Regions from separate parts of the Pseudomonas sp. H1_F01 genome, predicted to be linked through region 2. Evidence: riboswitches for the same ligand, from Rfam matches in the RefSeq annotation. Region 2 holds a riboswitch; the other holds the start of a gene.

What was found. A riboswitch is a leader RNA that binds a small molecule or an ion and turns the genes downstream of it on or off. The one in region 2 is predicted to bind cobalamin.
Region 1: another riboswitch for cobalamin. It lies ahead of cobW (cobalamin biosynthesis protein CobW); the one in region 2 lies ahead of cobO (cob(I)yrinic acid a,c-diamide adenosyltransferase).

Annotation. Positions count from the first base shown of each region.
Region 1 covers NZ_CP162823.1:4,462,522-4,469,956, forward strand. Annotated here, with positions in the region: gene cobN (cobaltochelatase subunit CobN) at 1-1,042, opposite strand, end outside; gene cobW (cobalamin biosynthesis protein CobW) at 1,046-2,110, opposite strand; cobalamin riboswitch at 2,209-2,422, opposite strand; cobalamin riboswitch at 2,636-2,858, shown strand; gene AB4O09_RS20090 (CbtB domain-containing protein) at 2,959-3,147, shown strand; gene AB4O09_RS20095 (CbtA family protein) at 3,159-3,854, shown strand; gene AB4O09_RS20100 (cobalamin biosynthesis protein) at 3,851-4,255, shown strand; gene cobM (precorrin-4 C(11)-methyltransferase) at 4,333-5,079, shown strand; gene nfuA (Fe-S biogenesis protein NfuA) at 5,260-5,844, opposite strand; gene AB4O09_RS20115 (fatty acid cis/trans isomerase) at 5,960-7,435, opposite strand, start outside.
Region 2 covers NZ_CP162823.1:1,895,916-1,903,350, forward strand. Annotated here, with positions in the region: gene AB4O09_RS08680 (AI-2E family transporter) at 1-15, shown strand, start outside; gene hda (DnaA regulatory inactivator Hda) at 185-889, shown strand; gene AB4O09_RS08690 (C40 family peptidase) at 1,102-1,728, shown strand; gene AB4O09_RS08695 (C40 family peptidase) at 1,894-2,430, shown strand; gene AB4O09_RS08700 (PQQ-dependent sugar dehydrogenase) at 2,577-3,887, opposite strand; gene AB4O09_RS08705 (hypothetical protein) at 4,025-4,609, opposite strand; cobalamin riboswitch at 4,764-4,972, shown strand; gene cobO (cob(I)yrinic acid a,c-diamide adenosyltransferase) at 5,053-5,679, shown strand; gene AB4O09_RS08715 (cobyrinate a,c-diamide synthase) at 5,691-7,088, shown strand; gene bluB (5,6-dimethylbenzimidazole synthase) at 7,085-7,435, shown strand, end outside.

The DNA of each region.
Region 1 (7,435 bases), 2.6 Mb from region 2:
AGACCACATCGCTCTGGCTGCGCTCGCTGCGCCAGGCCAGGTCCTTGAAACTGATGGGGCGGCTGATGATCCGTCCGTCCAGTTCCGGCAAGGCAATGTGCATCGCCAGGTCTCGCGGTCCCAAGCCCTGCTCGCTGGCCCGCCAGCCGGGTTCGTTGTCCTGGGCGCAGATCGCCTGGATCACCGGGATGTTGCGGCGAAACGGTCGCAAATGCGGAGCTTCGGGGCTGGATTGAGCGAAGCCGGTGGTGTTGAGGATCACCCCCGCCTGCACCTCGTCCAGCCAGTCCTCTACAAGTGCGAGGCAACCAGGCTCCTTGAGGCTTGCCACGGCAATCGGCAGCGGATTGAGCCCCGCCGCTTGCAGGCGCTGGCAGAACACGTCGATGAACGCGGTGTTCGCCGCTTGCAGGTGGGAGCGATAAAACAGCACCGCCGCCACCGGTTGCCCGGCGCTCCAGTCGGCTTGCCAGTCGTCGAGGTTGGCGCTGGTTTTCGCCGGGTGATAGATGGCCGTGCGTGGCAAGGCCTGCGGCTCGGCCCACGGATAATCGCGGCCGAACCATTGGCTGCCTAGGTTGTAAAACAGGTCGAGGGCATTGCCCAGCCCGCCCTGGCGCAAGAACTGCCAGAGCCGGTCGCGGTCCTCAACGGCCACGTTGCTCAGGTCACTGAGTTCCGGGTCTGGACGATCATCCCCCGGCACCAGGATCAGCTTCACCCCGCGCCCCGCCAGTTCCATCAGGCGCTCGATGCCGTAGCGCCAATAGCCGATGCCGCCATGCAGCGACAACAGGATGACCTTGGCGTGTTGCAGCACGTCTTCGACATACAGATCCACCGAGGCGTGGTTCTGCACCTGCATCGGGTTGGCGAGGCGAAACTGCGGGTAGTCACCCGGCAACTGCTTCGCCGCTTCGGCCAGCAGCGCCAGGCTGGAGTCGCCGCTGCACAGGATCACCAGTTCGGCGGGGGTTTGCCCCAGGTCGGCAATGTTGTCATCCGACACGAAACCGCCGGGCTGGGTCCTGAGCAGGTGCATGGCTTAGGCCCCGAGGGCGGCGCGCAACTGCGCTTCGAGCAGCGCGGCGTCAAGCGCCTGGCCGATCAGCACCAGGCGGGTGACCCGCGCTTCCTCGGCGCCCCACTGGCGGTCGAAATGCTTGTCGAAACGCGTCCCGACGCCCTGGATCAACAGGCGCATCGGCTTGTTCGGAATCGCCGCGAAACCCTTGACTCGCAATACTCCGTGCTGGACCACCAGATGCGTCAGCGCGTCGAGCAACAGGCTTTCGTCAGCCTGGGGCAGTTCGATGGAAATGGAATCGAAGGCGTCATGATCGTGGTCATCATCGTCGCCATCGTGGTGATGGTCGTGATGGCTGTGGCGGCCGTCGATGTGTTCTTCGGAACCAGCGCCCAGGCCGATCAATACGTCCAGCGGCAGGCGACCGCTGCTGGCTTCGATGACCTTGACCGCCGGTGGCAGCTCTTCGGCGACTTCCAGGCGAACTTTGGCCAGGTCCTCAGGGCTGATCAGGTCAGCCTTGTTGAGGATCACCAGGTCGGCGCTCGCCAGTTGGTCGGCGAACAGTTCGTGCAGCGGCGATTCGTGGTCCAGGTTCGGGTCGAGTTTGCGCTGGGCATCGACCTGGTCGGGGAACGCGGCAAAGGTACCCGCGGCCACGGCCGGGCTGTCGACCACGGTGATTACCGCATCGACGGTGCAGGCGCTGCGGATTTCCGGCCATTGGAAGGCCTGGACCAGCGGCTTGGGCAGGGCCAGGCCGGAGGTTTCGATGAGGATGTGATCGAGGTCGCCACGCCGGGCCACCAGTTCGCGCATCACCGGGAAGAACTCTTCCTGCACCGTGCAGCACAGGCAGCCGTTGGCCAGTTCATAGACGCGGCCGTTGGCTTCTTCTTCGGTGCAACCGATGGAGCACTGCTTGAGGATTTCGCCGTCGATGCCCAGCTCGCCGAATTCGTTGACGATCACGGCGATGCGCCGGCCCTGGGCGTTGTCGAGCATGTGCCGCAGCAAGGTGGTTTTACCCGAGCCGAGGAAACCGGTGACGATGGTGACGGGGAGTTTGGCCAGTGTTTTCATCGGATGCCCTTTGGCAAGGTGGCGGGCAAACGGGACGACAACCGCTGGCACAGGCGTGCGCGGAAGATTTCGCCACCGGATCACCCCGCCCGGTTGTAGTGAGAATCTGTCTCGAGGCAGGTCTCCTGGCTGACGGCGGGCCAATCTTTCGACTGGCAATTGCTGCGCCTTCCCGTGCGCCCGTTTTAAAGGGCATGCACAGTGGCCTTGCAGAAACAGCACCGTTCACAGTTGCGGGGGCAGCCGCGGCTTGGACCGCGTTCCCTTCTTAGCTCCGGCATGTGCCGAAGAACCTCGAAGGCGCAAGGCTACGCAGGGTGTGGGGGCGGGTCAATCGCCAGAGTGTTCTGCGGTGTATGTCCGGGCCTCATCGCGAGCAGGCTCGCTCCCACAGTTGATCTTTGTTGAACATGAGTTTTGTGATCCGCGAGATTCATTGTGGGAGCGAGCTTGCTCGCGATGGGCGCAACTCGGTGCCAGCCTGAGAACCCACGCCAATTGACGCCCCGCCCCCGCCCATGCTCTCCTGTACGCCTAGTTACGGGTGCCCTTCACAGGGTGAAACGGGAAACCGGTGAATCGTGTGCTTTACTCCAAAGCCACGTCAGTCCGGTGCTGCCCCCGCAACGGTAAGCGAGCGAAGCGTCTGAACCACTGTGTCCCCGGACATGGGAAGGTGACGCTTGCAGGCCAGGCGCAAGCCCCGCCCCTCGCGAGCCCGGAGACCGGCCCTTGACTCATGCATCAACAAACCCGCGGTGGGCGGGCGCTGTTCGAACCTTGGCGGGCTTTCGCCCGGGGTTTCATCGCGCTCGAATGCCCACTGAACAAGAACAGAGGGAAGCGCCATGTCGACCATCAGCAGCACCGCCCGCACCGCCAGCAGCACCACCACCCTGAGCCAACGCCTGAGCGCCGCGATCCTTGCTTCCATCCTCGGCGCGGGGCTGGTCTATTTCGCCGGTTTCTCCCACATCGAAGCGGTGCACAACGCTGCTCACGATACCCGTCACAGCGCCGCATTCCCGTGCCATTGAGAACTGACGACATGATCAAGCGTATCGCGCAGACCGCTGGTTTCAGCGGCTTGCTGGCCGCCCTGCTGCTGACTCTGCTGCAAAGTTTCTGGGTATCGCCGTTGATTCTCCAGGCGGAAACCTTCGAGAAGGCCCCGGCGACCGAGGTCCATGAACACGCCGACGGGGCGGCTCATACCCATGATGCCGAGGCCTGGGAGCCGGAAGACGGCTGGCAGCGCGTGCTGTCCACCACGGGCGGCAACCTGGTGGTCGCCGTGGGGTTTGCCCTGATGCTGGCGGGCCTGTACACCTTGCGCGCACCGACTCGCACGTCCCAGGGCCTGCTCTGGGGCCTGGCCGGTTATGCCACTTTCGTCTTGGCGCCGACGCTTGGCCTGCCCCCGGAATTGCCTGGCACCGCAGCGGCCGACCTGGCCCAACGACAGATGTGGTGGATCGGCACCGCGGCGTCCACGGCGGTGGGCATTGCCTTGATCGCCTTCGGCCAGCATTGGCTGCTCAAGGTGCTGGGCGTGGCAACATTGCTGGTGCCCCACGTCATCGGCGCGCCGCAGCCCGAAGTCCACTCGATGCTGGCGCCCGAAGCGCTGGAGAGCCAGTTCAAGATTGCCTCGCAGTTGACCAACGTCGCGTTCTGGCTGGCCCTGGGCCTGATCAGCGCCTGGCTGTTTCGCCGTGACGGCCAAGCCCACCACGACGCATGAGCGCCGAGCCGATCCTGGTGATCGGCCTGGGCTGCCAGCGTGGTTGCCCGGCCAGCACGCTGCGGGCCCTGCTCGACCAGACGCTGCTGGCCCACGGCATCGAACTTCATCGGGTACGGGCCCTGGCCAGTATCGACCTCAAGCGTGACGAGCCCGGGCTGCTAGAGCTGGCCGGGCAACTGGCGCTGCCGCTGACCTGCTTCAGTGTCGAACAGTTGGCCAGCTACGAGCAGCGGCTCAGTCACCGTTCCGAGATCGCCTTCGAGCGAACCGGTTGCTACGGCATCGCCGAAAGCGCCGCCCTCGCCTTGGCCGACCAGTTGGGCAGATCGCCCGCGACGCTACTGATTACTCGCCAAAAAGGCCCCAAGAGCACGTTGGCATTGGCGGTCGTGGCGTAAATCCCGATAATCGGCGCCCAGGATCATGAGCGATCTTCATCTGGGCAACGCTCACCCACCTTCCACAGGAGCCGGTCATGACCGTTTACTTCATCGGCGCCGGCCCCGGCGACCCGGACCTCATCACGGTCAAAGGCCAGCGACTGATCCGCCAGTGCGCGGTGATCATCTACGCCGGCTCGCTGGTGCCAACCGCCGTCCTTGAAGGCCATTGTGCCGAACAGGTGATCAACAGCGCCGAGCTGCATCTGGAACAGATCATCGAATTGATCAAGAGCGCCCATCTCAAGGGCCAGGACGTGGCCCGGGTGCATTCCGGCGACCCGAGCCTGTACGGCGCCATCGGCGAGCAGATTCGTTGCCTGCGGGAATTGGCCATCCCTTTCGAAATCATCCCGGGGGTGACAGCGACCTCAGCCTGCGCCGCCCTGCTGGGCGCCGAACTGACCTTGCCGGACATTTCCCAAAGCCTGATCCTCACCCGCTACGCCGACAAAAGCCCGATGCCCGCTGGGGAAGAACTGGGCAGCCTGGCGCAGCACGGGGCGACCATGGCGATTCACCTGGGGGTCAATCATCTGGAAAAAATCGTCGACGAACTGCGGCCCCACTATGGCGCCGATTGCCCGATTGCCGTGATCCACCGGGCGACCTGGCCGGATCAGGATTGGGTGATGGGGACGCTGGACGATATCGCAGCAAAGGTACACGCCAAGGGCTTTCGCCGCACGGCGCTGATTCTGGTGGGACGTGTGCTGGGCAACGATGTGTTCAGCGAGTCTTCGCTGTACCGCGCCGGGCATGCGCATCTCTACAGGCCCTGACTCGCCAGAGAATCCACCTGGATCCCCCTGCGGGAGCGAACCTGTGGGAGCAAGGCTTGCCCGCGAAGGCGTCGCCTCGGTCTATCCGCTACACCAAGGTGTTTGCATCGCGGGCAAGCCTTGCTCCCACAAGCTCGCTCCCACAGGTTACGAGCTGATCGCAAGATGGTATTGCCACAATCAGTAGTAGGCGTTTTCTTTCTGCGTGTGGTCGGTCACGTCGCGTACGCCCTTGAGCTCCGGAATGCGCTCGAGCAAGGTCCGCTCGATGCCTTCCTTCAAGGTGACGTCAGCCTGGCCGCAGCCCTGGCAGCCGCCGCCGAACTGGAGTACGGCGATGCCGTCTTCCACCACGTCGATCAGCGAAACCTGGCCGCCGTGGCTGGCCAGTCCCGGGTTGATTTCGGTTTGCAGGTAGTAATTGATGCGCTCGTTGACCGGGCTGTCGGCATTGACCATCGGCACCTTGGCGTTTGGCGCCTTGATGGTCAGTTGGCCGCCCATGCGGTCAGTGGCGTAGTCGACCACCGCATCGTCCAGGAAGGCTTCGCTGAACGAGTCGATGTACGCGGTGAAGCTCTTGAGCCCCAGCGCGGTGTCTTCGGGTTTTTCTTCCCCCGGCTTGCAGTAGGCAATGCACGTCTCAGCGTACTGGGTGCCGGGCTGGGTGATGAAGATGCGGATCCCGATCCCAGGCGTGTTCTGCTTGGACAGCAGGTCGGCCAGGTAATCGTGGGCGGCATCGGTAATGGTAATGGCGGTCATGGAAACTCCTCGCAGGCTTGCCGGCAGTTTACGCCAATCATCGCGCCGGACAAAGTCCTAGTATTTTTGTCAGGAAAGAGCCCGGCGGCACGGAGTTTGCCACCGGTGCTGTCGATCAGAGGTTCTGGTAGCGATTCATGTCCAGCACACCGTTTTCCACGGGCTCCGTCTCCTGGATGTACTGGCTCAGGTCATGGAAGTAGTGCCAGAACTGCGGGTGACTGCGGCGAATGCCCCAGCGCTCGACAATCCGCTCGAACGCCGATGCATCCTGGGCGCCTTGCATGGCCTCGACGAACGCCGGCACTTGCTCGGCCGGAATGTTGAACATGAAGTTCGGATAGCTGCTGAGCACACCCGGGTAGACCGTCAGCGTGTCCAGCCCCGGCTGGTAGCGCGCCTCCTCGCCCAGCAGGAACGCCACGTTGCTGTGGGCTCGGTTGCGCAGCAGGCTGTAGACCTCACGATGACCGCTGGCGGTTTCGACGCGCAGCAGGGTCGCTTCCGGCAGTTGGTCGATCACCTTGAGCCCCGCCGCCGGGCGTGACACCAGCCGACTGAGGGCCTGTTCGGCGTTTTGCAGCGCCGGGTCGATGTTCGGGCGCGAGCAGTAGGCCCCGTCGCAGCGGTTGATCGGATCGGGGCGCGCATTCAGCTCGCCGTAACGGGCCAGCAATTGCTGGGCGAAATCGCCCTTGGGGTCGCGCTCGTCGAGCTTGAGGGCGGTCGGCTTGTCATCGTCGACGGTCTCGTAATCGAGCCACATCTTGAATTTGCCGCCGGCCTGGTACCAGTCGTCAAGGTAGCCTTCCCGGGAGTCGGCCGGCATCAGGCGCAGGAAGTTCTGCTCCGCACCGTTGCGGATCAGATCGAAATACAGCCGGGTCTGGGCCTGGTGGGACACGTTGCCGAATACATCGAAGTTCACCGCCAATTGGTAATAGGTGCGTTCCAGCAATGGGAAGTCGAACAGCCACATCGTCTGCGGCACTTCGCCGATCAGGCCCTTGTTGACCGAGGCGCTGTCGAAGTGCCGGAAAATGCTCAGCAACGCATTGTCGTTCCCGGCCCACAGCGTCGACCAACTCGGCGCCGGAGCGTCGGCATAGACGTCGCGGCGCAAGGCTTCGTATTCGTTGCGCTTGTCCCGGTAGTCGAGCCACAGGCTGACGACGCTGCCCACATCGTCGTTCTGCCCCGGCATCGCCAGCAGCGGCGTGGCCTGGCCGCGGTAGTTCGGATCGGTGATGTACAGGTCGTGTTCGGGCGCTTGGAACAACGCCCAGAAATTGTCGCGGATCACGTCCGTGGCAATCTGGCCCCGGCACACCGGCCCGCGAATGAAGGTGCGCACGAAATACTCGGCGTTATCGAGCATGAACTGGTAGCGAGCCTGGGCCGGGATAGCTTCGAAGGTGGAGAACGGATTGGCCCGGCGCTCCGGACCGTAGCCCGGCAACGCGGAAACCTGCCATTTGCCGCTGTAGAACAGGCTCTTGATGCGCGCCATCTTCGCCGCGCTCAAGCCGTAGGTGATGTGGGTCTTGTGTACGATCACCCCTTGCACCGGCCAGAGCCGGTAATAGACGCT
Region 2 (7,435 bases):
GACCCTGATCTTTAGGGCGAATGTCGGGCGGAGCGTCAGGGAAACCGTCGCTCCGCTGTCTTGCCGCTGCAAACCTTTGATTTTGCTCGTGGTCCGGCGCATTGTGCGGTCCGCGCCACGGGTATAAACTTTGCGCACTTTACACAGAGGCCACTAACGGTTCCTTGGGAACTGTTCAGTCAGCATGAAACCGATTCAGCTGCCCCTAGGTGTGCGTCTGCGTGATGACGCCACCTTTATCAATTACTACCCAGGCGCCAATGCCGCTGCACTCGGCTATGTCGAGCGGCTTTGCGAAGCCGACGCCGGCTGGACCGAAAGCCTGATCTATCTGTGGGGCAAGGACGGGGTAGGGCGCACGCATCTGTTGCAGGCCGCGTGCCTGCGGTTCGAGCAATTGGGCGAACCTGCGGTGTATCTGCCGTTGGCCGAGTTGCTCGATCGCGGCGTTGAGATCCTCGACAACCTCGAGCAGTACGAACTGGTCTGCCTGGACGATCTCCAGGCCGTGGCCGGCAAGGCTGACTGGGAAGAAGCGCTGTTTCACCTGTTCAATCGGTTGCGTGACAGCGGTCGGCGCTTGCTGATCGCCGCCTCGACGTCGCCACGGGAGCTGCCGGTGAAGCTGGCGGACCTCAAGTCCCGTCTCACCCTGGCGCTGATTTTCCAGATGCGCCCGCTTTCCGACGAAGACAAACTTCGTGCCTTGCAGCTGCGCGCGTCCCGGCGTGGCCTGCACCTGACCGACGAAGTCGGGCATTTCATCCTCACCCGCGGTACCCGCAGCATGAGCGCGTTGTTCGAGCTGCTCGAACGCCTCGATCAGGCCTCACTCCAGGCCCAGCGCAAGCTGACTATTCCTTTTTTGAAAGAAACCCTGGGCTGGTAGAACCGTTGCAGGTAGTGGCTCTTGGCCTGCTCTGGACACGGCGAAACCCGCGGTCCTGCTGGGCTGCAGGCCACGTGACGTTCAAAATGGGCTTAAGCGCTTAGATGTAAACGTAAAACCGAGAAGTCACATTTGCATCGATTGAATTTGCAAATGAGGTTGATAGAAGGCATAGTCTCGCCATCTTTACTACTTCAGCCACGGTCGTGCCCATGCTAAATCGCTTCGCACCCCTCGTGCCTCTCGCACTCGTTACCCTGTTGTTTGGTTGCGCTGCCCACTCCCCAGTGTCCCAGCAAGAGCAACAACCACAGGTCAAGAACTCCGTTACCGCCCAGTCTTCCTCCGTTGCGTTCCAGGAAGAAATGGCCTCCGACAAAGAGCTCGCAGCCTTCGCCGGCAGCAAGCCCTACCAGCTTCCAGTACTGGCCGACAGCATCCTGGAACGCGGTATGTCGTTGATCGGTACCCGCTACCGTTTTGGCGGTACCTCTGAAGCCGGCTTCGATTGCAGCGGTTTCATCGGTTATCTGTTCCGCGAAGAGGCCGGCATGAACCTGCCGCGTTCCACTCGCGAAATGATCAACGTGAATGCCCCTCTGGTGGCTCGCAACCAACTGGAACCCGGTGACCTGCTGTTCTTCAGCACCAACGGTCGTCGCGGTCGTGTCAGCCACGCCGGTATCTACCTGGGCGACAACCAGTTCATCCATTCCAGCAGCCGCCGCAGCGGTGGTGTGCGGATCGACAGCCTGGGCGACAGCTACTGGAGCAAGACCTTCATCGAAGCCAAGCGCGCCCTCGCCATGGCACCGACGGTGGTCACTGCTCGCAAGTAAGCACACAGTTTGTAAGGCAAACTTAAAGTCTTACTTGAAGTTTGCCGTATAGCCGCTAGAATCCTAGATCATTGATTGATGGCAATCCGCCTGCGTACTCCGCAGGCGGATTTGTTTTCATGCCCACGGCAGAAAAGCCGCATCCAGATCAGGATTGTTCTGCATATGTCGACGTCGGCCCGCCTCGCCCTCATGTTTTTTGCCGCGCTGCTCAGCGCGTGCGCCAGCCGCACTCCGCCGCCGCCTGCTCCAGTGCGAGCTCCGGTGGTCTTTGCTCCCGCGCAACCCTTTTCCCCGGCCGCCGAAGATGTGCTCTTCCGGGCGCTTGGCCTGGTGGGCACACCTTATCGCTGGGGCGGTAACACACCGGATTCGGGTTTCGATTGCAGTGGCCTGATTGGCTATGTCTACCGCGATGCCGCCGGCATTTCCCTGCCACGTTCCACCCGCGAGATGATTGGCATGCGTGCCCCGGATGTCGGCAAGGAAGCCTTGCAGAGCGGCGATTTGATCTTCTTCGCCACCAATGGTGGCTCCCAGGTCAGCCATGCCGGGATCTATGTCGGTGAGGGCCGTTTCGTCCATGCGCCGGCCACGGGAGGCACGGTCAAGCTCGATAGCCTGTCCAAGGCCTATTGGCAGAGGGCTTACCTGGGCGCCAAGCGTGTGCTGCAGCCGGAGCATCTGGCGCGTAACCCCTGAGTTGTTGTTGCCCTGATCTGTGGGAGCAAAGCTTGCTCGCGAAACAGGCACCTCGATCTCTGAAAGACCGCATCGCCTTCATCGCGGGCAAGTCTTGCTCCCACAGGTCAGGAGTAAATCCCCTCGTCACAAGGGGTGTGTCGGCCTTATTTACCTGACACGCGCCAGATCTTGTTCCCCACATCATCGGCCACCAACAAGCCACCCTGCTTGTCGATCACCACGCCCACTGGTCGGCCCTGGGCTTTTTCGTCGGCGTTCAGGAAACCGGTCAGCACATCCACCGGTTGTCCCATCGGCTTGCCGCCGTTGAACGGTACGAAAATCACTTTATAACCACTGTGGGGCTTGCGGTTCCAGGAGCCGTGCTGGCCAACGAAAGCCCCTTCGGTAAACGGTGCAGGCAAGGTGCTGCCCTCGGCGAAGGTCAGCCCCAATGAGGCGGTGTGAGGGCCGACGGCGTAGTCCGGGGCGATGGCCTTGGCCACCAGGGCCGGGTTCTGTGGTTCGACCCGGACATCGACATTCTGCCCATAGTAGCTGTAGGGCCAGCCATAGAAGGCCCCGTCCTTGACCGACGTGATGTAGTCCGGCACCAGGTCGCTGCCGATCTCATCCCGCTCGTTCACCGCTGTCCAGAGCGCGCCGCTGCGGGGTTCCCAGGCCAGGCCGTTAGGGTTGCGCAAGCCCGAGGCGAAGATACGGTGATTTCCGCTGGCACGGTCCACTTCCCAGATGGCGGCGCGACCTTCTTCGGCCTCCATGCCGTTTTCCGCGACGTTACTGTTCGAGCCGGTGGTGACATACAACTTGCTGCCGTCACGGCTGGCAATCACGTTCTTGGTCCAGTGATGGTTGAGTGTGCCCCCGGGCAGATCGACGACCTTGGTCGGCTGCGCCTTGATTTGCGTGTCACCGTCCTTGTAGGGGAAACGGATCAATCGGTCGGTATCGGCCACGTAGAGGTCATTGCCGACCAGGGTCATGCCGAACGGTGAGTTGAGGTTTTCCAGGAACACCGTGCGGGTTTCGGCGATGCCGTCGTGATTGGCGTCGCGCAACAGGGTGATGCGATTGGGGCTGGGCACGCCGGCGCCGGCGCGGCCCATGACTTTTTTCATCACCCAGCCCCGGATGCCTTTGGCGTCGTCCGGCTTGGGTGGGGCGTTGGTTTCGGCCACCAGCACATCACCATTGGGCAGCACATAGAGCCAGCGCGGATGGTCCAGTCCTTCAGCGAATGCACCCACTTGCAGGCCCTGGGCCGGGGTCGGCTTGGCGCCTTGCGGCCAGCCGACGGCTTCGGCGATGTTGACGGTGGGCATCAGGGTCTTGTTCGGTTCGGGCAGTTTCGGCGCTGGGCCGGTGCCGTCGGACACTTGCAAGGTGGACGACTCGCCGCAAGCGACAAGTCCGGCGGCAAGGACGACGATCAGGAGGTGGGGTGGCTTGAGCATGCTGGCTTCCCTATGAATGCATGTAGTTATTCATAGAGGAGCGTAGACGCGTGATGGTTCAACGGCGGGTGGGCCCCGTCAGCCAGGCAAGCAAGCTCCCTTTGGGAGCTTGCTTGCACAGTTCCTTGTTGAATGAATCAACCATGGGCCTGTTTGAATAGCACCGCAATGCCAGGATGGTAATGACCGGCTTCATTGCGCAACTTGCGGTAGGCGTAAGGGAAGTACCAGGCCGCGGCGCAGGTGTTTTCCTTCTGCAGGTCATCGATCATGTCCTGCAATTCTTCGGGCGTGGCGCTTTGCTGGGCTTTTTGCGGCGAGACGAACAGGCAGCCCAGCTTCAGGTCGCTGGCATAGCTGATGCGCTTGGCATCGCTGGTGGCTTCCAGTAGCGGCTGGGTCAGGTTCAGGTTGTTGACCTTGGGCCAGCGCTGGGTGGCCTGGATGAAGGCGCGCTCCTCGGTGCTGGCGATGAACAGGTCGGCGCTGACGTTGCGTTCGCCTTCTTCATTCTGCTTGCGGGTCGGGGCGTTCTGCAGTGTGACCATCTCAGCCATCCAGGCTGCGGCCGACAGCAAGCCGAGGTTGGCTTTTTCATCGAACCAGTAGGGCGTGTCGTTATCGCCACGCACCGCGTTATAGCGGTCGATACAGTCAAACCAACGTTCCAGCACTGGACGCAGAAACTCCAGTTTTGGATTGCTGATGATCATCCCTTGCATGCTTTTGCCCTCTTGTTCTTGTGATATCGGGTCGTAATGTCGCTTTGATATCACTTGCCGCAGAATCCCACAAGATTGGCGTCATTTTATTGATCGGCGCCAATGATCGTCCCGACAGGCGGCTTTAATTGACGCTCCACCCCCAACCCTCTAACCTTCGCCGCTTGTTTCAGGTGCTCTGTGGCTGCGGTCGACAGAGTGAAACAGGGAAGCCGGTGAGTGCATACGAACCCGGCGCTGCCCCCGCAACGGTAAATGAGTCAACGCTGTGCTCAAGCCACTGTGTCGCAGACATGGGAAGGCGCACAGACCGGCACCACGCCGCTCATGAGCCCGGAGACCGGCCTGATTCATCCAACGGCATCACGGTGGGCGATGCCAGGCTTGTTGCCGTCTTTTTTTGTGCCCGCCCGCCGTTATCCAATCCCAAACGGAGGCTTCCCATGACCGACTCCCTCTTCACCGACACGTCTGATCGCAACGAACGCCACCTGGCGCGCATGCTGCGCAAGAAAGCCGTGATCGACGAGCGCATCGCCAACTCGCCGAATGAATGCGGCCTGTTGCTGGTGCTGACGGGCAACGGCAAGGGCAAGAGCAGCTCGGCGTTCGGCATGCTTGCGCGGTCCATGGGCCACGGCATGCAATGCGGCGTGGTGCAGTTCATCAAGGGGCGCAACAGCACTGGTGAAGAACTGTTCTTCCGCCGCTTCCCGGAGCAGGTGCGCTTTCATGTCATGGGCGAGGGGTTTACCTGGGAAACCCAGGATCGCCAGCGCGACATCGCCGCCGCCGAAGCCGCCTGGGCCGTATCGCGCCAGTTGCTCAGCGATCCGTCCATCGGCCTGGTGGTGCTCGACGAGTTGAACATTGCCCTCAAGCACGGTTACCTCGACCTCGATCAGGTGCTGAGCGATCTGCAGGCCCGCCCACCGATGCAGCACGTGGTGGTGACCGGTCGCGGCGCCAAGCCCGAGATGATCGAGTTGGCCGACACCGTGACTGAAATGGGCATGATCAAGCACGCGTTCCAGGCGGGTATCAAGGCGCAGAAAGGCGTCGAACTGTGAGCGATCCCGCCATGACCAGCCGCCACTGTCCGGCGGTGCTGATCGCAGCGCCGGCCTCGGGCCAGGGCAAGACCACCGTCACCGCGGCGCTGGCCAGGTTGCATCGCAACCAGGGACGCAAGGTGCGCGTATTCAAATGTGGCCCGGACTTCCTCGACCCGATGATCCTGGAGCGGGCCAGTGGCGCGCCGGTCTATCAATTGGACATGTGGATGGTCGGCGAGCAGGAAAGTCGCCGACTGTTGTGGGAAGCCTCTGCCGAAGCGGACCTGATCCTGATCGAAGGGGTGATGGGGCTGTTCGACGGCACCCCGTCGAGCGCCGATCTGGCGCGGCATTTTGGCGTGCCGGTGCTGGCGGTGATCGACGGCACGGCCATGGCCCAGACTTTCGGCGCCCTGGCCCTGGGCCTGGCGCGTTATCAACCCGACCTGCCGTTCGCCGGGGTCTTGGCCAACCGGGTCGGCACCTTGCGCCACGCGCAGTTGCTTGAAGGCAGCCTGACCGAAGGCTTGCGCTGGTACGGCGCGCTGTCCCGGGAAACCGGCATCGAATTACCCAGTCGTCACCTCGGTTTGGTCCAGGCCAGCGAGTTGAACGACTTGGACGTGCGCCTCGACGCGGCCGCGCAGGCCCTGGCCGGCAGTTGTGAAGTGGCGCTGCCGCCAGCGGTGGAGTTCGCCGCGCCCGAGGTGATTGCCGTTGAGCCGTGGCTCGCTGGGGTATGCATCGCCGTGGCCCGTGACGAAGCGTTTGCCTTCACCTATGGCGCCAGCCTTGATCTGCTGCGGGCCATGGGCGCGCAGTTGAGCTTCTTTTCGCCGATTCATGACAGCGAACTGCCCGAGGCGGACAGCCTTTATCTGCCTGGCGGTTATCCGGAACTGCACCATGTTGCGCTTGCCGGGAACGCGCCGATGCTCGCGGCGATCCGTGCCCATCACGCAGCCGATAAACCGTTGCTCGCCGAATGCGGCGGCATGTTGTATCTGCTGGACTCATTGGCCGACGTTGAAGGCGTGCGCGCCGAACTGCTGGGTTTGCTGGCGGGTGATGCGCAGATGCAAAAACGCCTGGCGGCCCTGGCGTTGCAATCGGTGGACTTGCCGGAAGGCACCTTGCGTGGGCATACCTATCATCATTCGCTGACCAGCACCGAACTTGAACCGATTGCCCGTGGCCATAGCCCCAACGGCGGGCGCGGGGCGGAAGCGGTTTTCCGTAAGGGGCGGATGACGGCTTCCTATGTGCATTTTTATTTTCCGTCCAATCCCAAGGCGATTGCTGCGTTGTTTGCGCCGGATCCTGAGACCGCTATCGCGAGCAAGCTCGCTCCCACAGGGGACCCAGTGATCTCAAGTGCAACACTAGCCAATGTGGGAGCGAGCTTGCTCGCGAAGAGGCCATGACAGACACCGCTTTCTCCCAGGCCGAACGCGACGCCATCTACCGCGCTATCGCCGAGCGCCGCGACATGCGCCATTTCAGCGGCGGGACGGTTGAGCCGGCCTTGCTGCGCCGTCTACTGGAAGCCGCACACCAGGCCCCCAGCGTCGGGCTGATGCAACCGTGGCGATTCATCCGCATCAGCGACCGCGCCTTGCGTGGGCAGATCCGCGAACTGGTGGAGCAGGAACGCATTCGCACCGCCGAGGCCCTGGGTGAGCGCAGCGATGAATTCATGACGCTCAAGGTCGAAGGTATCGACGACTGTGCCGAAGTGCTGGTGGCGGCGTTGATGGAAGATCGTGAGCGG